Regions from separate parts of the Lysinibacillus sp. CTST325 genome, predicted to be linked through region 1. Evidence: riboswitches for the same ligand, from Rfam matches in the RefSeq annotation. Region 1 holds a riboswitch; the other holds the start of a gene.
What was found. Region 1 has a riboswitch for preQ1 ahead of ACYQ73_RS12950 (QueT transporter family protein). Riboswitches for the same ligand answer to the same signal wherever they lie in the genome.

Region 2: it holds a riboswitch for preQ1, as region 1 does, so the genes downstream of both, queC (7-cyano-7-deazaguanine synthase QueC) here and ACYQ73_RS12950 (QueT transporter family protein) in region 1, are expected to answer to the same signal.

The regions. Positions count from the first base shown of each region.
Region 1 covers NZ_BAAFHO010000004.1:271,794-279,835, reverse strand. Annotated here, with positions in the region: gene ACYQ73_RS12960 (long-chain fatty acid--CoA ligase) at 1-1,546, shown strand, start outside; gene trpB (tryptophan synthase subunit beta) at 1,591-2,754, opposite strand; T-box leader at 2,815-3,015, opposite strand; gene ACYQ73_RS12950 (QueT transporter family protein) at 3,109-3,591, opposite strand; PreQ1 riboswitch class I at 3,598-3,642, opposite strand; gene ACYQ73_RS12945 (DUF1259 domain-containing protein) at 3,974-4,369, opposite strand; gene ACYQ73_RS12940 (hypothetical protein) at 4,438-4,683, opposite strand; gene ACYQ73_RS12935 (ABC transporter substrate-binding protein) at 5,283-6,305, shown strand; gene ACYQ73_RS12930 (hypothetical protein) at 6,510-6,776, shown strand; gene ACYQ73_RS12925 (ABC transporter permease) at 7,025-8,042, shown strand, end outside.
Region 2 covers NZ_BAAFHO010000002.1:337,969-346,010, reverse strand. Annotated here, with positions in the region: gene speD (adenosylmethionine decarboxylase) at 1-145, shown strand, start outside; gene speE (polyamine aminopropyltransferase) at 145-999, shown strand; gene ACYQ73_RS07095 (leucine-rich repeat domain-containing protein) at 1,336-3,210, shown strand; PreQ1 riboswitch class I at 3,366-3,412, shown strand; gene queC (7-cyano-7-deazaguanine synthase QueC) at 3,679-4,338, shown strand; gene queD (6-carboxytetrahydropterin synthase QueD) at 4,342-4,815, shown strand; gene queE (7-carboxy-7-deazaguanine synthase QueE) at 4,808-5,536, shown strand; gene ACYQ73_RS07075 (hypothetical protein) at 6,257-6,760, shown strand; gene bioW (6-carboxyhexanoate--CoA ligase) at 6,741-7,472, shown strand; gene bioF (8-amino-7-oxononanoate synthase) at 7,476-8,042, shown strand, end outside.

The sequences.
Region 1 (8,042 bases):
GACGAGCCCACAGAAGATTCACCGCTTAACATATGGAGAATGGGCGAAAAGAACACGTCGCTTAGCAGATGCGCTTACAAAGTTGGGGATGACAAGAGGAATGAAAATTGGCTCCTTTGCCTGGAACCAGCATCGCCACTTAGAGGCTTATTTTGCGGTACCGTGTTCTGGTGCTGTTTTGCACATGGTGAATATTCGTTTATCAGAAGAGCATTTAATTTATATTATTAATCATGCAGAAGATGAAATTTTAATGATTGATGTGGATTTGCTACCAATTATAGAAAACATTGCACCCGAGCTTAAGACAGTGAAACATTATATTATTATGACGGATGAAGATACTTTGCCAGAAACGACATTACCGAATGCATTATCATATGAGGATTTATTAGCAGCAGCAGATGAAAACTATCAGTTCCCAGAAGATATAGGGGAAGAGGAGCCTGCTGGCATGTGCTATACAAGTGCTACAACAGGAAATCCAAAAGGGGTTGTTTATTCACATCGAGGTTTAGTGCTACATAGTATGATGCTGAGTATGTCTGATTCAATGGGCATTTCTGAACGTGATGTCGTGATGCCGATTGTACCAATGTTTCATGCAAATGCATGGGGCTTACCGTTTGCAAGTGTCAATGTGGGTGCTACACAAGTATTGCCTGGTCCACAATTCACATCGGCAATCATTTTAGATTTAGTGGAGCAGGAGAAGATTACATTAACAGCTGGGGTGCCGACCATTTGGATTGGTGCGTTGCAGGAACAAGAGAAGCGTGAGCGAGATATTAGTTCGCTAAGAGCTATTTGTTGTGGTGGCTCTGCTTCACCTACTCGACTTATTCGTACATTTGAAGAGCAGTATGGCATTCCATATATCGTGGTGTATGGAATGACTGAAACAACGCCGATTGTAGCGTTATCAAATTATATGTCTTGGATGGATGAATGGCCAATTGAAAAGCAGATTGAATCGCGAGCAATGCAAGGAATGACAATGGCTGGTATTGAATCGAGCATTGTTAATGACAAAGGAGAAGTACCATGGGATGGAGAGACGATGGGTGAGTTACGCTTGCGAGGTCCATGGATTTCACACGAGTACTATCGTGATGAACGTACAAATGATGCGTATCGAGACGGTTGGTTATATACAGGGGACATTGCGGTACGAACAGAGGATGGATTTATTAAAATAACGGATCGTACAAAGGATTTAATTAAATCGGGTGGGGAGTGGATCTCCTCAGTGGATTTAGAAAATGCGTTAATGACCCATGATGCTGTTTTGGAAGCAGCGGTTATTGCAATTCCGCATGTCAAATGGCAAGAACGCCCGCTAGCTTGTGTAGTATTGAAGGAAGGAATGTCAGCAAGTGATGAGGAACTTCTGGCATTTTTAGAAAGTCAATTTGCGAAATGGTGGGTACCAGATGATGTGGTATTTTTAGATGAAATTCCAAAAACATCAGTTGGAAAGTTTTTGAAAGCCAAGCTTCGAGATAATGTGGCAGAAATTTATCCAAAATTAGCTTCATTCGTATAGTTAAAAGAGCGATTTCCATAAAGGGAAGTCGCTCTTTCATTTTGTTATCTATTTAACATTTGGAATACTTGTTCTACGTCTTTGTCTCCACGCCCGGAAATGTTGATAATAATGCTCTCTTCCGGAGATAATGTTGGCGCAAGCTTTAGTGCATGAGCAACTGCGTGGGAGCTTTCAAGTGCAGGAATAATTCCTTCAACCTTCGACAATACTTGGAATGCTTCAAGCACTTCTTCATTCGTCACCGTTACATATTCTCCACGACCAATTGTTTTTAAATAGCTATGCTCTGGACCAGCTCCAGGATAATCTAGTCCAGCGGCAATCGAATACGTTGGTAGTGGATTGCCTTCTGAATCTTGCAGTACTAAACATTTGAAGCCGTGTAATTCACCCGGTGTTCCTTCATTTAATGTTGCTGCCTTATCTGGTTCAATGCCAATAAGGCGAACATTTTCATCTGCAATATATTCTGCAAAGGCACCAATCGCATTACTACCGCCACCGACACAAGCAAGTACTGCTGCTGGTAGCTTTCCTTCTTTTTCTAAAATTTGTTCGCGACTTTCACGGCTAATGACTGATTGGAAATGCTTCACCATTAAAGGGAATGGGTGAGGTCCAACAGCAGAACCTAGTAAATAGAAAGTCGTCTCATGGTTTTCAACTAAATCAGCAAATGCTTCATCCACAGCATCCTTTAGTCGCCCCTGGCCTTTATCAACAGCTACTACCTTTGCACCAAGAAGCTCCATACGGAAGACGTTTAATGCTTGACGCTTTGTATCCTCTAAACCCATATAAATTGTGCACTCCATCCCGAACATTGCACAAGCAGTTGCTGTTGCTACACCATGCTGACCCGCACCTGTTTCAGCGATCACACGTTTAGCACCCATGCGCTTTGCTAATAAAATCTGTCCAAGAACGTTATTAATTTTATGTGAACCTGTATGGTTAAGATCTTCACGCTTTAAATAAATTTTTGCGCCGCCTAATTGTTTTGTTAAATTTTCAGCAAAATAAAGTGGAGATTTGCGCCCAACATATTCATGGAAATAATAATCTAGCTCTTTATTAAAGTCTTCATCATCTTTATATTTTTGGAAGTTTTCATCTAAAATATTTAATACATTTTGAAGCTCATCAGGAACAAAGCTACCGCCAAATTCACCGAAATATCCTTTTTTCTCTACTACTATACTCATCTTCTCTCGACTCCTCTTTTCTCATTTTTCCATAAAAAAAAGTCACTACAATCCTTCTGTAAAAAGGACGAGTAACCGTGGTGCCACCTTCATTCGCAAAAATTGCGCGCTTTCGTACTCCGGTAACGGGGAGTAAATTCGTCCTCACATTTGATGAGGCTGCTCCAAAGCCCATTCACAAGTAAGTACTACTGATTTGCACCAACCATCAGCTCTCTTTAAGTACTATCGCTTGCTACTATTCTTTTTCTTAGCATTTATTGAAATGAATTGTAAAGTATTTTCAGAATAGTGTCAAGGTATCTTGGAAGCAAGAAAAAAACGAATCTAATAAGATCCGTCTTTTAAATTAAATTAAATTAAATTTTTGAAGTTTAAGCGTTTATTCAATAAATACATAATCGGTGCACCGACTGCTAAAACAACAAATTCACCTGCAGCAACAGTCAACCATGTCCAAAAGAATGGTAATTCTAATGCTATGTTTAATTCTAAGGCAATGATGAACATTGTGCATGTAAATAACAATGTATTGATGACTAAACGAGCCCAAATATTTTTGACAAATTTACAAATAAGAATGAACAACCCAAGGGTAATCATCGAATGGGCTACACCGAAAAACAAATCGATAATGCCGTTTGGTGAAAATATATTGGAGATAAATACACCAATAATAATTCCAACGGCAAAACGAGGGTTAAAGGCAACTAGATGGTTAAACATTTCAGATAGTCGGAACTGCACCTCTGTAAAGCCGAATGGTGCGACTAATAATGTAACAGCAATGTAGAGAGCTGCAATAATGCCGCTCGTTGCTAAAAATTTTATTTTCATATTCATTTCTCCTTAGTTTTTTTACGTGGGATGGTTACGAACCACGGGAAGCAAATGCAATCATATCAATGTTCATGCTTACTTGTAAATAGCGATGTGTAAAAAAAACGCAGAAATTCATAGTGCTAAAGGTAATATTTAGCTCTTGTTATTTGCTCATTAGAGTGTGCGTGAATAGGATTCGAATTTTGGAATCCATAAAAAAGGGGGGCTTGTACACTTGCTAAGATACGAAAGAAACTTATGCAGAAATAGCAGCGCTAAATTCTTCTTCGGCAGACGGTCTATAGATGAGAAGTAACCTCGAACCTTAGAGGTGATGGAGCTATCCAGTCATGTCAAAAAGAACTGTTCTAAGCAGTTCTTTTAACAAGTGTAGTTATCAGTAGTTTTTTAAAACACTAAATGCTTGAGCAAATTTTTGGGCAAAGATTAATGGAGGCTCTATTGATTGAAAGTGAACGTATAAAATAACTGGGTCTGAATAAATCCAGTGATTATGAACAGCACTTATAATCAAATTATTTTCTGCAAGTACCTTAACAAATGGAGGTAATTCCTCTTGAAGCACTACAACTTCACCTAAGTTAAGTGCATTTCCATATATATCGAGTGATTCGAATGTGATCCCAGCATGAAGTGCACTACGACTTGGGCGACCTTGAATCATAACATTAAGATTGCGATTAAGTCTTACTGAGCATACACCATGTTCCGTTGAAGCTTTTCCGTTGGCAATCTGAGCAAATTTCGTACACATTTCTTGGGGATTTTGCATTTAGACACCTCTACTTTTTAATATTTGAGATATCTTGGAGCGAAAGTAGTAAGGGTTCTGATTTGAAACTACTCATCTAAAACATTTTTAATTTCTTCTATTTCTAAAATTAAATCGTCCAGTTGCTTTTTAAATTCATCCGTATATTCTAGTTCTTCATCTAAGTCTTTTGTATATTCTAAGGCATTTAATGCAAAATCTAGAGCGAATTCGAATAGACTGTCACAAAGATTAGAAATGATTGTGTCAATATCTCCTGTTTTTGCATTTTGCTTCTCAGAAGGTTGATTTAAATCGATTTCTTCATTGTTCATGGTATTCCTCCTTTTTGAAAACGGCACTAGTCTCATTTGCATCATATGCATTAAATGTAAAAAAGGAGACTGAAACGTGTAGATCAATCTTGTTAGCAAAAAAATGAACCATTAAGAGAGAGTACGAGAGGGCAATTCTAAAGCACTCGCGGGGTGTTTTTACTCAGCAATCAAGGAGGGCTCAAACGAATGTGTGCTTTCCAGAAATCCCATTACAGAAGTTGGTTAGTAGATATCTTGAAGAAGTAATAGCGAATAAATAATGTTATGAAAGCCTGACATTTCTTATGGGGAATGTCAGGCTTTTTGGGTTTATATAAATTTCTTGAAAATCAAATCTCTGAAAAATAATTTTGCGAAAATTGTCAAAAAAATTTTTGTTATGTTAGAAAAAGAAATCAATTTGTAAAAACAGCGTAGTTTAGCGGTTTAAAGCGACAAATTGAGAGAAAAGAAAAAATATTTAGTTAAGTTTAATAGTCAGAACATTCATAATGTTGTTGACGAACCGATATAATAAAGATAATATAGCGATACATTCACACTTTGTTTGGATAAAGTGTGATAACTATCAGAGATAATATCGGGGGGGATTATTTGTGAAAAGCAATTTAAAAAAGCTTTCGTTCCTGTTATTTGGGTTAGTTTTAATGCTTGCTGCTTGTGGTAGCGGTGGTTCTAATTCATCAGATTCGAAAGAGAAAGAAAAGAATAATGCAAGTGAGAGTAGCAATGCAGATGACAAAACGTATAAAATCGGGATTACTCAAATTGTTGAACATCCATCTTTAAATGCTGCAACTGAAGGTTTCAAAAAAGCAATTGAAGAATCGGGCTTAAAAGTTGATTACGATCCACAAATAGCGCAAGGGGATAACAGTCTTAACACGACGATTGCAAACAATTTAGTAAGTGCCAACGTAGATTTAATCTTTGCTAACTCTACGCCATCTGCACAAGCAGCGGCGACTGCTACTAGTGATATTCCAATTGTCTTCACTTCTGTAACGGATGCTGTTGGCGCACAGCTCATTGAATCTATGGAGAAGCCAGCGAAAAATGTAACAGGAACGATTGATTTACATCCTGATACTATTTCGAAAACAGTAGCATTCTTAAAGGAATTAGGTGCGAAAAAAGTAGGTATGGTTTACAACGCTGGTGAGCAAAACTCAGTAGCACAAGTAAAAGAAGTGAAAAAAGTTATGGCTGAGCAAGGCCTAACAGTAGTTGAGGCATCTGCGGCAACTTCTGCAGAAGTAAAACAAGCTGCTGAATCATTAATTGGTAAAGCAGATGCATTCTATATCATTACTGATAATACAGTAGTTTCGGCTCTTGAGTCTGTAATTGATGTAGCAAACTCTAATAAATTACCACTAGTTGTAGGAGAGCTTGACTCTGTTGCACGTGGCGGCTTAGCAGCATATGGTTTTGAATATTATGACATCGGTTATGAAGCGGGACAAATGGCTGTGAAGATTCTAAAAGGTGAAGCAAAACCTGCTGATATACCAGCGCAATACCCACAAAAACTAAAACTATTAATCAATAAAAAAGTAGCAGATGATTTAGGAATCGAAATTAAAGATTCTTGGGGTGCAGAGCTGTTAGAAAAGTAATGACCTGACATGATCATCATTGGAGTGAAGCGGGGGAGAACTATAGCTGCCCCCGCTTTATCTACTTTTTAAGTACTTTAGGTCGATGACGAGTTCATGTGAAATTTCTATTAAATTGGCTCATTATCATAACGTAAGGTTGATTGGGCGCTTTGTTGCAGTCGCTTCGTTTTCGCACAGAGCAAAGCTTCCTGAGGCCGTCCGATGAGTGGCTTGGGGCAACAGATGTTTTTTGCGCGAAAGCGAAGTGTCAGTAGTAGGATGTTTTTGCGCGAAAGCGAAGCGTCAGCAGCAGGATGTTTTTTGCGCGAAAGCGAAGCATCAGCAGCAGGATATTTTTGCGCGAAAGCGAAGCGTCAGCAGCAGCAGGATGTTGGTCACGAAAGCGTTATCACAGGACGTGATTTTTTTCGCCTTCGTTCTTCTGCCTGCTCGCTTCAGAGTCTCATCTGTGACGCTGATCCCCAATGAGTCGCCCAGTCTCCATTCAACTTATCTACTTTTTAATAAATATCATCTCCAACTTTTGGTGATGAGCCATTAAAGCACTGGGCTTCACAAGAAGTTATCACAAGCCGTCGTGCTAAAACCTTAAAAATAATTGATTCTATTATGTATGGCTTTCAATGGTCTTTATTAGTGTTGAGCTCCATCATTTAGGAAATGGATCTCAAGAAGAATTATTAATAAAAATTTGTTTATTAGGAGATGATTCAACTATGTTTTTGGCAATATTTGGCGCGATGGAGCAAGGGATCATCTATGCAATTATGGCACTTGGTGTGTATTTAACATTCCGCGTGTTAGATTTTCCGGACTTAACGGTTGACGGAAGCTTTGTAACAGGGGCGGCTACAGCAGCGACGATGATTATGCTTGGCTACCACCCAATCTTAGCGACTTTAGTGGCAATTGTTGCTGGATTTATTGCTGGATGTATGACAGGAATTCTTCACACAAAAGGAAAAATTAATCCTCTATTATCGGGGATTTTAATGATGATTGCTTTGTATTCTATTAACCTACGAATTATGGGATCCACTGCAGAAAATACGATAGGTCGTCCGAATATTCCACTATTAAATTCAGAGACTTTATTTTCAAAGTTTCAAGCATTTTGGAGTAATTTAGGAATCGATAGTGCATTAAATAACCTACTAAAAGGCTTCGGCGTTCAGCAACCACCTTCAACATGGAGTACGATAATCGTCGTATTAATCATTACGATTTTAATTAAGTTCATTGCAGACTGGTTCTTAAAAACAGAGGTTGGATTGGCTATTCGAGCAACCGGTGATAATAAGCGTATGATTCGTAGCTTCTCGGCCAATACAGATACACTTATAATTCTAGGGCTAGGACTTTCTAACGCGCTTGTTGCATTTTCTGGAGCTCTAATCGCTCAATATTCAAAGTTCTCAGATGTCAGTATGGGGATTGGGATGATTGTGATCGGTCTTGCCTCTGTTATTATCGGCGAAGCCATTTTCGGTACAAAAACGATTATGCGCACAACTTTCGCTGTCATTGCTGGAGCGATCATTTACCGCATTATTTTAGCATTAGCATTACGAGTAGATTTCCTTGATTCAGGAGATATGAAATTAATAACAGCTATCATTGTTATTATAGCGTTGGTTTTACCACAATTTATCAATAAGAGTAAGGAACGCAAACGTAAGGTGAAGCGCGCAACAGAGAGGACACGAGTAAAGACGGTTGAGCAGGGAGGGAAGC
Region 2 (8,042 bases), on a different contig from region 1:
GGAATATTTAGAACAAAAACTGCAGGCGAAAAAGACAGAATCATTTGAAGTACCTCGTGGAATGGCAGATAAAATTCGTCAATTTGCAGAACAAGAAATTGATACAATTCTTGTGAAACAAGAAATATTAGAGGACGTGATTTAATGAAATGGTATACAGAACAATGGAGCAATAACTGTAAATTTTCAATCGGATACAACGAAGAAATTCATAGTGAACAATCTCCGTTCCAAAAAATCGATTTTTATAAAAGTGAAGAGTTTGGTACTTTCTTCACATTAGACGGTTTGATGATGGTGAATGAAAAAGATGAGTTCGTTTATCATGATATGATTACGCACCCAGCATTCGCTACCAATCCAAATATAAAAAAAGTATTAATTATTGGTGGTGGTGATGGTGGTACGGCTCGTGAAGTACTACGATATAAATCAGTAGAAAAAGTAGTAATGGTTGAAATCGATGAGTTAGTATTCCGTTTAAGCCAGAAATATCTACCAATTACAGCTGCTGGTGTCGAAGAAGACCCACGCATGGAAATGATTTTCGATGATGGCTTAGCATACGTTCAAAACGTAGCTGATCAATCATTCGATTTAATATTAGTAGATTCTACTGATCCAATTTCTGTCGGTGAAGGTTTATTTACAACAGCTTTCTATAAAGAATGTTACCGTGTATTAAATGAAAAAGGAATTCTAATTAACCAACACGAGTCACCATACTTCGCGGAGTATGCAGAAAACATGCGTAAAGCACATAAAAAAATTAAAGGTATATTCCCAATCGCAAGCGTATATCAATTCCATATGCCAACATATCCATCGGGACACTGGCTATTCGGATTTGCTTCAAAAGCATTACATCCAATTAAAGATATTCAAGTAGATACTTGGGACAAATTTGCTCTAAAAACGAAATATTACAATACAGATTTACACGTTGGTGCATTCGCCCTCCCTACATTTGTAAAAGAAGCTCTTAATCGTGATGAATAAACTTTAAACGTAGAAATTTACTCTTACGACAGAGGATTATAGGGACTTTGTGGAGCTTGTTGCGAAGGAAGTTGAGTCTTCGGTAGATTTATATTTGAGTTCCGCATAATAACCTCACTCATCCTTATTACGTAGAACCGTATCACAAGTAATAGTAAACCAGAAGTTTAAACTTATTGTATAAAAAAGTGAATAAACACAAAAAAAGTCGCCTTATGGGCGACTTTTTTTTGTAGGTCTTAAGGTGGAAGATAATTAGTATTTAATAGAAATATTGACAATTATTTTTCGGACAACTAAGCTTAATTAAAAGTAGAGCTGGAGAGGGGATTGCCAGTGGAAATCATTAAATTAAATTGTCCGAATTGTAATGGGAAAATTGAATATAGAGAGGGACAATCATTCAAATGTCCTTTTTGTGAAACTGAAATAATGTTGAAAGAGAATAAAGTTTATTATGTTGATCAGACGATTAATAATTATTATGGTACAACTTCTGCGAATAAAGATACACATCCAAAAACGAATTTAAAAGCGCTTTTAATAATACCGATTGTCATCCTTTGTGCATTCCTTGGCTATTTTCTTTTGAGCGGCAATCAAACAGAATATGGTAACCGTGAGGACATACCTGTTCGAAAAATGCCTGAAAGCGAAGTTCTTTTATTCTTTTTAAAAGATATTTTTGATAAAGGTGGAGCAATGCCGACTAAAGAAGAAATCGCAAGTATCCGTTATTTAAAGGCATACTATTCTGAAGATCAGTGGCATTTTGATTACAGCCTTGACGATCCGTTTACAAATAAGCAAGCCAAAATTTCTAACTATATCATTATGGATAAGTTATTAAATACACAAAAAATCGAACAAAAAGATTTTGAAGCCTTTACTGGTCTGACGGCATTGAATTTGATGGGCGATTATGAAATATCACAAAGTGAAAATGTAAGCTTCCGACATCTAGAAGGTTTAAAAAGCTATACAGGTCGCTTTAATGAATCATTTAGTAAAATTGCTGAATATTTCAGCGATAAGTCTAATGTTGTAGAGCTCTCTATTCAAATTCGAAGTAATGATGAACTTGCATTATTATTAGAGTTTCCTAATCTTCAATCACTTGAAATTTCGTATTACACCGAGACGGTTACAGACTTCGCTCTTCTGAATCAACTGCGATTAACATCATTGTCTTTAAGATTTGCCAATGATTTAAAGTGGTTGTCTTCATTTACTGATCTAGAGTCGTTAACAATAGATTATAGTGAGGCGACTGATTTTAGCTCGTTCTATTCACTGAATCAATTACAAGAATTGAAACTTACAGCGGTAAAAAATTTAAAAACGCTTGATTTTATACAAAACATGCCTAACTTGCAATCGCTTGATCTTGAAAATATGGATATTACAAATTTAGAACGCCTTAGAAATAAGTCTTCATTGACCAAGCTGCGTTTAGCTTCTCTTTATAAATTAGATTTGCTTGATATTGTGAACAGCCTGACTTCACTGACCGATTTATCGATAACTGGTTATAGTGGCCAAATAGCATCAATTGTAGCACCTCATTTAAAAAAAGCGGAATTAAAAAATACTTTCTTATCCAAGTTAGAGGCACCTGCTCTAAAAGATTTGACTGTTGAGATAAGTGGGGCACAGTCGTATTTGAATGGAGCAGATTTACTGAAATACCCAAAGCTAGAACAACTTACAGCGATGGAGTCTGGCGATTTTACAGGCATTCGTTCTTTAAATCGTCTATCAAATTTGCAAACAATAAATTTAAATGAAACAACTTTTTTTGAAGAGACGAGTGAATTATTCAATTTACAGCATGTAAAAACGGTAAATTGTAATGAGTGTAGATTTCAAATTAATAGTCAAAATTCATTTAACAACAACATATTGGAACATTTGACTTTGAATAATGTATCCTTTCGAATTGGTAAAGGTGACTGGGTGCATGAAGTTGATAAGGTTATGCCTTACTTTGCTGGCTTGTCAGCTCTGCGTTCATTTACTATACAAGATAGTTCACTACAATCGTTAAGTTTTATGGGAAATTGGCAACAAATCGAGGTGCTTCATTTAGAAAATAACGCTATTTCAAATGTAGAGCCATTAGTGAATTTGCCTAATTTGAAAAAGCTATATATTTTAGGGAATCAGGTGCAAAATAAATCTGTTCTAGACAATGGAATAGTGATTTATTGAGATAAATATATATCCGAATTTAATCTCAGCAAAGTGTTTAATGTACTGCTAAAATATAGGGAAATATAACAGTGGTTTTTCCAAAGAAGAAAAATCCGATTGACGTTTTATACTATTTTTTGTATTATATTGAAGAAAAGAATGCCCGGACTAGAACGGGAGAGGTTCATAGCAAATACCCTCTATAAAAAACTATGGAAACATGACAATATGCCATGTCCATATCGGACGTGGCTTTTTTTTATGTTTTTACTTATGTTTTAATAGAATGATTGGTAATGCCTCTCTTGAAAAGTGTTGGGAAACATTTTACAAGGAGGTTTTTTTATGTCTTGCCGAAGCCGTGAAAATGGATTGAAGGATTGAACTTTATGGGTAACCAAGGCACACAAATATTCGTTGAAAAAATAAGAAGAAAGCAGCTCTTTGCTTAGAGTGCTGTTTTTCGATATAAGGGAGTTTTTATAGATGAAGCAGGAAAAGGCAATTGTTGTATTTAGTGGCGGACAGGACAGTACAACCTGTTTGTTTTGGGCAAAAGAACGTTTTGAAGAGGTTGAGGCAGTAACTTTTAATTATGGTCAAAGGCATCGTCTTGAAATTGAATGTGCGAAGGAGATAGCAAGGGAGCTAGGGGTCAAGCATCACATTCTAGATATGTCACTCCTGAATCAGCTTGCTCCGAATGCGTTGACACGACAAGACATAAAGGTAGAAGACGGAGATAATGGTGAGCTTCCTTCGACTTTTGTACCTGGCCGCAATCTTCTCTTTCTTTCATTTGCGGGCGTTTTAGCGAGTCAAGTAGGAGCTAAGCATATTGTAACGGGCGTTTGTGAAACGGATTTTAGCGGATATCCGGATTGCCGAGATGTTTTTATTAAATCCTTGAATGTAACGTTAAATTTATCGATGGATGAATCTTTTGTGATTGATACACCGTTGATGTGGCTGAATAAGGCACAGACATGGGAGCTTGCTGATCAATTTGGGGCACTTGAATTTATTCGGGAAAGAACGTTGACTTGCTATAACGGTGTAATAGCAGATGGCTGTGGTGAATGCCCTGCATGTAAACTGCGAAAAAAAGGGCTTGATGAATATTTGAGCTACAGGAAGGAGTCTTAAGGCATGTCAGATTTTAAAATCGTCGATAAGCTTCAAAAAATAGATGAAGATATTCAAAGAAATCAATTGAACTATCATGCAAAGCGTGTTCTCGTAAGCAAAGAATTTACCTTCGATGCTGCTCATCATTTACATAATTATGAAGGGAAATGTAAAAACCTGCACGGTCATACGTATCGCGTAGTATTAGGACTGAGTGGATACACAGATGAACGCGGTTTGATGATTGATTTCGGCGATATAAAAGCAATATGGAAACAAAAAATAGAGATTCATTTGGATCACCGTTATTTAAATGAAACACTTCCGCCCATGAATACGACGGCAGAGAACATTGTTGTTTGGATTTACGAAAAGTTGGCTGATGCCTTGCTTGATGAGCACGGATATAATGGTGCGCGTGTAGAGTTTATTAGACTATATGAAACCCCGACAAGCTATGCAGAAGCGAGACGGGAGTGGATGGAAGTTGAGTAAGGTACCTGTTATCGAGATTTTTGGACCGACGATTCAAGGTGAGGGAATGGTCGTTGGCCAGAAGACCATGTTTGTGAGAACTGCCGGCTGTGATTATGCCTGTTCTTGGTGCGATTCAGCGTTTACGTGGGATGGCAGCGGAAAGCATCTTATTGTCCAAATGACAGCGGAAGAGATTTGGTCTGAGTTGAAACGTCTTGGAGGCATTGGCTTTTCATTTGTCACGATTTCAGGTGGCAATCCTGCACTCTATCAAAATTTGGAAGAACTCATTGCGATTTTAAAAGAAAACGACATAAAGGTCGGGGTGGAAACACAGGGAAGTAGGTGGCAAAAATGGATGTATGAGATTGATGAACTGACAATCTCACCAAAGCCACCTAGTTCTGGAATGTCCACAGACTATTCGGTGCTCTCTGATATTTTCGAAAAACTTAAAAATCGAAATAGTAATCACCATATATCTCTTAAAATAGTCGTTTTTAATCAAGAAGATTACGATTATGCTAAACAAATTCACCAACGATATCCAATGATTCCTTTTTATCTCCAAGTCGGTAATGATGATCTCACAACGACTGACAATTCACGATTAATACTACATTTATTAGATAAATATCATGCGCTGATTGATAGAGTGGTTAACGATGAGGAATTAAGAGATGTTAAAGTACTGCCACAGTTGCATGCGCTTGTTTGGGGGAATAAAAGAGGCGTATAGTGTGCCATTACAAGAAATTGTATAGTTTTATCATTATTCATTTTAAGCTTCCATCATATACATGCTGTAAACTTTCAAATCGAAAGGGATGTAAATGTCAAAATAACAATGTACATTTTTGCTAGTCTAAACATGTACACTTTCGCTGATCAACTACTTTTCTATACAAGTGCGTGAATCGGAGTTTCTACTCGTAGTATGATTCGATAGCCTAGAACTCAGCAATATCAAAGGCTGGCTAACCGATCAAGACTATTATGCTCGCCACTCCCTATAAAGTGGTAATATACAAAGGAAATCAAAAATGTACTTGGTTAAACAAGCATTTTTGTCCATATTTATTTCAACGATTATAGGGAAAAGATCATAAAAAAAGTATAGGCTAATTTGGCCTATACTTTTTTTATGCGCCCAGCAGGATGTAATCAATAGAATATATATCTGAACTACGAAGCCAAGTGCAAGGGTGCTCGTGGCGGTGCAGAATCTAAAAAAGCAAGCCGCAATTCTCTAGTCAGAGGAACACGACCTTCACTTAGTGAACATTAACAAAACCGTATTTACACAAATAATAAAAAATCCTACCATTTTATCTACTATCCAATCCGCATTTGTGTTAACTTATTATTAAATTAAGTTAACACAAATTCAAGGAGAATAGGAGAAAATAAAGTTATTACAGGTTAATTATGTGCTACTTATTTAAGATGGAGGAATAAAATGATTCGAAAGTTTTCTACATATGATCTTGCCCAAATTTCATTGTTAGCTTGTCTTATTATCGTTACAGGCATGTTTAAAATCCCAACAGGTTTTCCTGGGTCTGAATTTCAATTATCAGCACCCATCGCAGTTGCGATTGCAGCGGTATTTGGATTTAAGCGATATTTTCTAGCAGGCATCATTGCAAGTTTAATCTTATTTTTACTAGGTATACACTCAATTTTAAATGTGGAGATCTCCTTAATTTTTCGATTGACTGTAGGCTTACTCATTGTTTTATTTGGGACTTCAATTCCGGTACTTGTTTTGGCAGGCCCAATTGGGACAACGATTGCTAGATTTGGTTTGGCTTTTACGTTAGGGACTCCATTTTTACCGTTATTAGTTTTGGCTATTCCAGGCATGGTAATCACAGCGGTTAGTGTTTATCCTCTAACGAAAATGTTACAAACAATTAATAGGAAAGTAGCAGGTAATAATCATGTTAAAAACGTGTTATAGCATACGAATGCGTGCGGCTGAAAGAAGCCCTGAACTAGGGGAAAAGCATATATCTGGTGGTGAACGGATAGGTAGTAAATCTCAGATAGAGCCAATTGTAAAACAGTTATTGAACAAAGCAAGTAATCATTCACGTGGAGATGCTGACTTTATTCAAATTACCGTTGAAAAAATTGCGCGTGATCAAATACAGTATATACCACCCTTAGAAATTACGACAGTTGGGGCGGCTTCAATTGAAAAGGCCCATAGTGAAGCAAGAAAGATACTAAGCTCCTTAGGTATTTCGGAACATGCACTGAATGTTGCTTTTCATCAACTTAGTAGTAATCAAAACCTCCGTGGGGCAATCATCCTAAATAGTAAAACTGGATTACGGCTTGACGATCGGGGGCAAAAGGGTGTGCGTGTATCACGAATCGATTGGCAAGACGCTAATGGGGACCTTAATGAGCGTGTCCGTGAAGCGTTGGCTCTGGCATCGAAAGTGGCAAATTCTCCGTTTACAATTGCAGAATTATGTTGGTCTGATGATCCAGATTACGTGACTGGATATGTAAGTAATCGTGCCATTGGTTATGTCAGAATTACACCGTTAAAAAGGGAAGGCTGTGAGAGCGGGGGGCGTATTTATTTTGTGTCAGATGAAGTTGAACTAGAATCTTTTATAAACTATTTAGAAAGCGTACCGGTTCTCATTAGGGGGGATTAAAAAATGGATCATTGGTTTCAAAGGGAACTACAATTAATAGAAGAGAAAGGATTGACAAGGAAGTTACGTTCGTTTTCAAATGGCAATGAGAGCGAGATCATCATGAATGGTAAGAAATTCTTGCTTTTTTCATCTAATAACTATTTAGGTCTTGCAACAGATTTTCGATTAATAAAGAAAGCATCTGAAGGTATTAGTACATACGGTACAGGAGCTGGTGGTTCGAGATTAACAACCGGAAATTTCGTCATTCATGAACAGCTTGAATCTGAAATTGCCGATTTTAAAAAAACGGAAGCTGCCATTGTTTTCAGCAGTGGTTATTTAGCGAACATTGGTGTGATTTCGAGTGTGATGAAGATAGGGGATATGATATTTTCTGATGCGTGGAATCATGCGAGTATTATAGATGGTTGTCGACTTAGTCAAGCAAAAACAATTGTTTATGAACATGCGGATATGGTGGATTTAGAGCATAAATTAAGGCAATCACATGGAGATGGAAAGAAGTTAATTGTGACAGATGGCGTCTTTAGTATGGATGGGGATATTGCTCCACTTCCCGAAATC